DNA from 3 places in the Vibrio azureus genome. Region 1 is predicted to be linked to each of the others. Evidence: predicted binding sites of a transcription regulator. Region 1 holds the regulator's gene; each other region holds the start of a gene.

Region 1 (2,275 bases):
TAGACGTAAGGTTTGAGTCCTTGAGTTTCGAAGTGTGATGAAGCTTGTTGGTCTGCTCTTATATGCAGCTGATTGTTGACAATGAGTGCAAACATTGTTTCATCAGCAAACAGCCCAAAACCACCAAACATTGAACGTGACTTGATCTTTCCAAGTACTTCAAATAGCTTCATTGAATCTTTGAGTATCGGTTTATCCATGATCTGTTATCTCGGTGTAATTAATATTACGCCACCAAAAGTCAGGTCCGAGAGTTAAGCAATTACAAGCATGCAAGCTTATAAAAGATATTCGATTGCAGCCTGCTTGCCATCGGCAACCCCGCTACCTTCCACTTAAAAAGGTGGTTAAGGCCGGAAGCTTTGCGTCCCATTCTTTCAAATGGTTTGCCCTGTGCGTGACAATTTTGAGGATACTTTGTATCTTGAATTAACATCACAATGTAAATAAAGAAATGTGATACTGGTTCAGTTAATATGCTTATTTTTATGAGTGTATATGCTTATTTTAGGTTTGTTGTATAATGGGCAATTTATTTTCTCGGCGTATGATTTGTTGTGGAAGTCATTGATATTAATTGTTTTGTCTATATTAACCACTTTGCTTAGAAATAAAGAAAATATAACCGACGTGAATGTTTGGGTTTGCACATTAGCGCCTGATTGAAACAGTATCAGTGCCTGTTTGAAATATATACTCAAGCACATGAAGTTACTTGGACATAAAATGTTAACGGCTGAGTCAATTTTGATGGAGGCTATTTTAGCAAGCAAGCAAGCAAGCAAGATAGGGGGAGGTTGTACCCAAGCATCTTGAGAACACTTGGGTATAGGTGAAGCTATAGATTTTTCAGATTCTTGACGGTGCTCCGCACGACAATCTCTGGTTGCATTTCGAATACGCGTTTTTCGTGTTCTTTATCTTTGATGCGTTCCAAAAGAATTTCAAAGGCGTTTTTGCCTACTCGGCGTTTGGGTTGGTGAATGGTCGTTAGGGGTGGAGAGAAGTATTCCGCCAATTCAATATTGTCATAACCAATAATGGAAATGTCATCAGGTATTTTATAGCCGTTTTGTTGAAGGCGACTCATTAAGCCTAATGCCATAGTGTCATTGAAGCAGAAAACAGCCGTTGGTCGGTTCTTCATTGCTGTAATTTTATCCGCAGCTAAAACGGCGGTATCACATTCGAAGTTACCTTCAATCATCCATTCGCTGTTTACTGCTAGGTTAGCTTCCACCATGGCACGGTTGAAGCCTGCAATGCGCTCTTTACACGCCGCTTTATCAAAGTGACCACTTAGACAGGCAATATCAGTATGACCATTATCGATAAGGAATTTTGTCGCTATGTAGCCACCTTCTTCGGAGTTATCTATGATTTTATCAGCTTGTGAGCTTTCTGGGCCCCAATCCATAACAACTTTTGGAATGTCAGGGTGACGATCGAGCATTTCTTTTAGCTCTTCGGTCAAATCAGAACACATGACTAAAATCCCATCAACACGCTTTTCAGCAAGCATACGGATATAGTCGCGTTGCTTTTCATAGATGCCCCCAGTATTACAAAGAATCAAAGTGTATCCTTGGCGATAGCAATAACTTTCAACACCGTCAATGACTTCTGAGAAAAACAGGTTGGTTGATTGAGTGACAAGCATACCAATAGTACGTGTAGTGTTACACTTCAAACTACGAGCTACCGCACTTGGCGCATAGTTGAGAGACTCAACGGCTTTCATCACTTTCTCTTGGGTTGCTTCTGCAACGAAACGTGTTTTATTGATTACATGAGAAACTGTGGTCGTAGAAACGCCTGCTAAACGAGCTACGTCTTTGATTGTGGCCATAAATGAAATCCTGTATCGGGCTATCCATCTTCGAAAAACGTTCTAGCGATAAGCAATAATAGTCGTTGGCTATCTAAACCACAGAAAAGTAATGGAACTGCTCCCTCTCGTCTGCTTGTTTAGCGCTCTGTCTAGGATTGAGTCGCACCATCTATTGGTGACTGATTATCTGTTTGTTTTATAAAGAGTAAAGATTCGTTAGACGAATGGATAAAAACAAAAACCGCTTATTAGTCGCGGTTTACTTATACTTAATCGATTGCGCTCACATTTTAGACGTGTGTCAGTGCGCTGGCAATATTTTCAGCGATGAATTTGCATGGATTAAGTCATAATTTAATCTGCTTAACGTGATTTTGCTATCAAGTTAACGGTGAATGTGTGAACAAATAGGAGCTTAAATGAATAAGCTCCATAAAATAATTA
Region 2 (2,275 bases), 610 kb from region 1:
AATATAGTCCGCGTCAAGCACTTCATCAGCAAATTCTAAGAAAGCTTTAAACTTGATTTCTTTGTTACAAAGAATATCAGGGTTAGGTGTACGACCTGCTTTGTATTCTTCTAGGAAGTACTCGAAGACGTTGTCCCAATATTCAGCAGCAAAATTGATGGTGTGTAGATGAATGCCCAGTTTGTCACATACTGCTTGAGCATCAGCAAGATCTTCTGCTGCTGTACAATATTCTTCATTGTCATCTTCTTCCCAGTTCTTCATGAACAGGCCTTCAACTTGGTAACCCTGTTGTTGTAGAAGATACGCGGAAACAGAGGAATCAACGCCGCCGGACATGCCGACAATGACTTTCTTTTGGCTGTTATCAGACATTACTAAACACCACTTTGATAAACGGGATGAAGATTCTAGCAGAGTCTGCATCCCGGTGACAGATCCGAGATTAAAATCAGTGTCTAGTAAACAACGACTGATTTATCATAATTAATTGCTTTGAGTATGTATCGTAAAGCACGACGATTTATAGAAGCAGTATAATTTATAGAAACAATATGGTTTACTGAAACGATATAGCTCATAGAACCGACAAGCTTTACAAAAACGATATGTGTGCCTGAGAGCTACGATCGTTTTGATGAACATGGCATCTTGAGATGACTTGACTATATATATGGTATGATTGTTAAAAAACAAGTGGAACTCAGCAAAATGACTCAAGAAAACCAATTTCTTCAAGAAAGTGAACTCCTTGAAATAATAGAAAATCAACTTGAAGATGGTAACCCTATTAAAGTGAAAGAAACGTTAATGCGTTTAATGATGACGGGCACATCACGCGAAGATGCCGTGGCCATGATGGCGTGTGCAATGTCTATTGAAGTGTTTGATATAATGAAAAATGCGGGGCAATTTGATCTAAAACGTTATACGGTTCACCTCAATCAATTGCCTGACTTAAGTTTTATGGAAGGTGAATAAAATTATATAAATAAAATAACACCTCGCAAACGTTTGCTATAATGGTCGTTATTGCTGCTATTATGCAAGCGTTATAGAATCGGCCTTTATTTTTTCCCTTACTCAGACAAACAATATGAAATTTCCTGGACAACGCAAATCAAAGCATTATTTTCCTGTTCATGCGCGTGACCCGCTCGTAACACAAGCACAAGAAAGCAAGAAAATGACACGTACTCATGTCATCGGTATTGATCAAACCTTGGTTGATATTGAAGCGAAGGTAACAACGGATATCATTGAAAAGTATGGTTTGAGTAAAGGTCATTCGCTTGTTATTGATGACATAAAAGCAGAAGCGTTATATCAGCAATTGAAAGACGAGAACCTGATTACTAATGAATATGCAGGCGGTACCATTGGTAATACCTTACACAATTACTCGGTGCTTGCTGATGATCGTTCAACCTTGCTTGGAGTAATGAGCCAAGATATCAAGATCGGTAGCTATGGGTACCGTTATTTATGTAATACATCCAGTCGAATGGACTTGAATCACTTACAAGGTGTCGATGGTGCAATCGGTCGATGCTTTGCTTTGATTACAGAAGATGGTGAACGGACTTTTGCAATCAGTGAAGGTCAAATGAACCAACTTGTTGCAGACAATATTCCTGAGCATATTTTTGCTAATGCATCAGCCCTAGTATTAACCGCTTACTTAGTTCGTTGTAAAGCAGGTGATCCAATGCCTGAAGCGACTATGAGGGCGATTAGCTACGCCAAAAAATATGATGTGCCTGTTGTATTAACGTTGGGCACTAAGTTTGTTATTCAGGATGATCCTGAGTTTTGGCAAGACTTTATTAGAGAACATGTTTCTGTTGTTGCCATGAATGAAGATGAAGCGGAAGCATTGACGGGTGAATCTGATCCACTTGCAGCGTCTGATAAAGCGCTTGATTGGACAGACTTAGTTTTATGTACCGCAGGTCCAGTGGGGCTATTTATGGCCGGGTATACTGAAGATAGCACAAAACGTGAGACGTCGTTGCCACTGTTGCCAGGCTCTATCGCGGAGTTTAACCGTTACGAATTCAGTCGCCCAGCCAAACAAGAGTCATGCGCGAGTGCAATAAAAGTTTATTCGCATATCGCACCATACATGGGGGGGCCTGAAAAAATAAAAAATACTAACGGGGCGGGTGATGCGGCTCTTTCTGCTGTTCTTCATGATATGGCGGCAAATAAATATCATAAAGAAAATGTTCCGAACTCGAGTAAACATACTAACGAATATTTGACATATTCTTCT
Region 3 (2,275 bases), 1.0 Mb from region 1:
GCACCTTGTTGGGTCCAATGACCTGAGTTATGCACACGCGGTGCAATTTCATTAACCAATAGCGTGCTATTGACCTCAAAGAACTCTATGGCAAGGACGCCAACATAATTTAAATGGTTGGCGATGGCAGTAAACATTTGCTTGGCTTGCTGTTGTAGCTCAGGGGCATCAATGGCGGTTGAAAGACTTAAAACCCCGTTGGTGTGAACATTTTCCGCTAAGGGATAAACCTCAACATTGCCACTTTTATCTCGAGCGCCCACTAGCGAGACTTCACGCTCAAACGGCACAAATTCTTCAGCAACGATCGCTTGAGAAGGCGTCATTGCGATACATGCTGCCATCTCTTGCCAAACGGTATCGATTTGCGTCGTGTCTTTTAAGCGCCATTGTCCTTTGCCATCATAACCGCCTAAAGCGCTTTTTAGCACCATGGGTAGACCAATTTGTTCAATGGCACAGTTAAAGTCTTCACGAGTATCAATCACGTAGTATTGAGCGTTTCGCACGCCAGCATCATCAAGTAAGGTTTTTTCAAGACGCCGATCACCACCTGCTTTAATGGCTTGAGCACTTGGTAGAAATTTGCCACTTGTTTGACACACTTCGAGTACATCATGGGGAATATGTTCGAATTCGGCAGTGATGACATCGACTTGTTCAATCGCATTCTCTAAGCCATGGCCGAGTACATGTTGAGTTAATGGATGAACAATATTGCCACTCACCACATCATAAGCTGAGATCTGGATATTCAATGGCGCTGCTGCAAGAGACATCATACGTGCTAACTGTCCAGCACCAAGAACCAGTACATGCATAATGATCAATCCTCAGCTGGGTTAGGGTTAGCGAGCACAGTTTCTGTTTGTTCGCTGCGGAAGGCTTCAACTTTCTGCATGATCGACTCATCATGAGTACCAAGAATCTGTGCGGCAAGAATTCCAGCATTTGCTGCACCAGCTTCGCCAATCGCGAGCGTGCCGACTGCAATTCCCTTTGGCATTTGGACAATTGAGAGTAAAGAATCCATGCCTTTTAGCGCGCGGGATTGAACAGGAACGCCTAAGACAGGAACGCTGGTAAAAGCCGCTGCCATACCGGGTAAATGAGCAGCGCCTCCTGCCCCGGCAATGATGACCTTAATGCCACGTTCTTTGGCGCTGGTCGCATAGTCTGCAAGCAGTTGGGGAGTGCGATGTGCAGAGACCACTTTTGTCTCGTAAGGGATGCCAAATTGCTCTAGCATTTCTGCGGCTAATCTCATTGTTGGCCAATCGGACTTAGATCCCATGATGATACCGACTTTCATCTTAAACTCCTTCAAGCTGCAAATTAGGTGAGCTGATAATTTTGCGCGTATTATACGAGGATTTTTTTCTTAGGCAAACGTTTGCGTGGGGTTTTATGTAAGATATAGAGGTTTTGTAAAAAATTGCTTTAGTCTCTGAGAATGAATTTTTGTACACTTACCCTTCCACCCGATTAATAAAACTCAGGATGTGATCAGTGAATAACTTTGAATTAGCACTTGAAGCACTCAAAAATGGTGATGTATTAGCTTACCCAACGGAAGGTGTATTTGGTGTGGGTTGTGACCCTGATAATCCTGAAGCGATTCAAAAGCTATTAACTCTTAAACAGCGCCCCGTTGAAAAAGGCTTAATTCTGATTGCTGCAAGTTATGCTCAGCTTCAACCTTATATTGATGAGTCTCAATTAACCCAGCAGCAACTTGAACGTGTGCATGCGACTTGGCCAGGCCCTTATACTTGGGTGATGCCTGCCAGCAGCAAGGTATCCAGTTGGGTCTCAGGACAATTTGATTCCATTGCGGTGCGAGTCACCGATCACCCTTTGGTTCAGGACCTGTGTCAAGCCTTCGGTAAGCCGATTACTTCGACCAGTGCAAACTTAACTGGCCAACCTCCTTGTATGACAACGGCGGAGGTAGAAGTGCAATTAGGTCAGCAGTTAGTCGCTATCTTGGATGGAAAAACCAGTGGCCGTGATAAACCCAGTGAGATTCGTGATGCAAAAACTGGGCAAGTCCTAAGACAAGGTTAGATTTGGCTTTAACTAGTGGGTAATTCAGTATGTCTTCAATTGATAAATACGCCGTAAAGCAGTTTTTGCTGTCTTTACAAGACTCAATCTGTCAGCAATTAGAACAAGCTGATAGCAAAGCCGTTTTTGTAGAAGACGCTTGGCAGCGTGATAAAGGCGAACGTCTCGATGGCGGAGGTCGAACGCGTGTGCTGCGTGATGGTCAGGT

Evidence for each region. Region 1 encodes PurR, which represses purine synthesis genes. Its sites were predicted from a motif close to TNANGNAAACGTTTNCNTNA; they were not measured.
Region 2: the regulator PurR is predicted to act here: its motif matches at 1,003-1,022, upstream of BS333_RS07775 (inosine/guanosine kinase).
Region 3: the regulator PurR is predicted to act here: its motif matches at 1,382-1,401, upstream of purE (5-(carboxyamino)imidazole ribonucleotide mutase).

The regions. Positions count from the first base shown of each region.
Region 1 is NZ_CP018616.1:1,091,185-1,093,459, forward strand. It holds gene BS333_RS05125 (TfoX/Sxy family DNA transformation protein) at 1-200, opposite strand, end outside; cyclic di-GMP riboswitch class I at 312-401, opposite strand; gene purR (HTH-type transcriptional repressor PurR) at 839-1,849, opposite strand.
Region 2 is NZ_CP018616.1:1,705,399-1,707,673, reverse strand. It holds gene mnmA (tRNA 2-thiouridine(34) synthase MnmA) at 1-375, opposite strand, end outside; gene BS333_RS07780 (hypothetical protein) at 712-981, shown strand; gene BS333_RS07775 (inosine/guanosine kinase) at 1,097-2,275, shown strand, end outside.
Region 3 is NZ_CP018616.1:82,178-84,452, forward strand. It holds gene BS333_RS00400 (5-(carboxyamino)imidazole ribonucleotide synthase) at 1-821, opposite strand, end outside; gene purE (5-(carboxyamino)imidazole ribonucleotide mutase) at 827-1,312, opposite strand; gene tsaC (L-threonylcarbamoyladenylate synthase type 1 TsaC) at 1,510-2,067, shown strand; gene hemF (oxygen-dependent coproporphyrinogen oxidase) at 2,097-2,275, shown strand, end outside.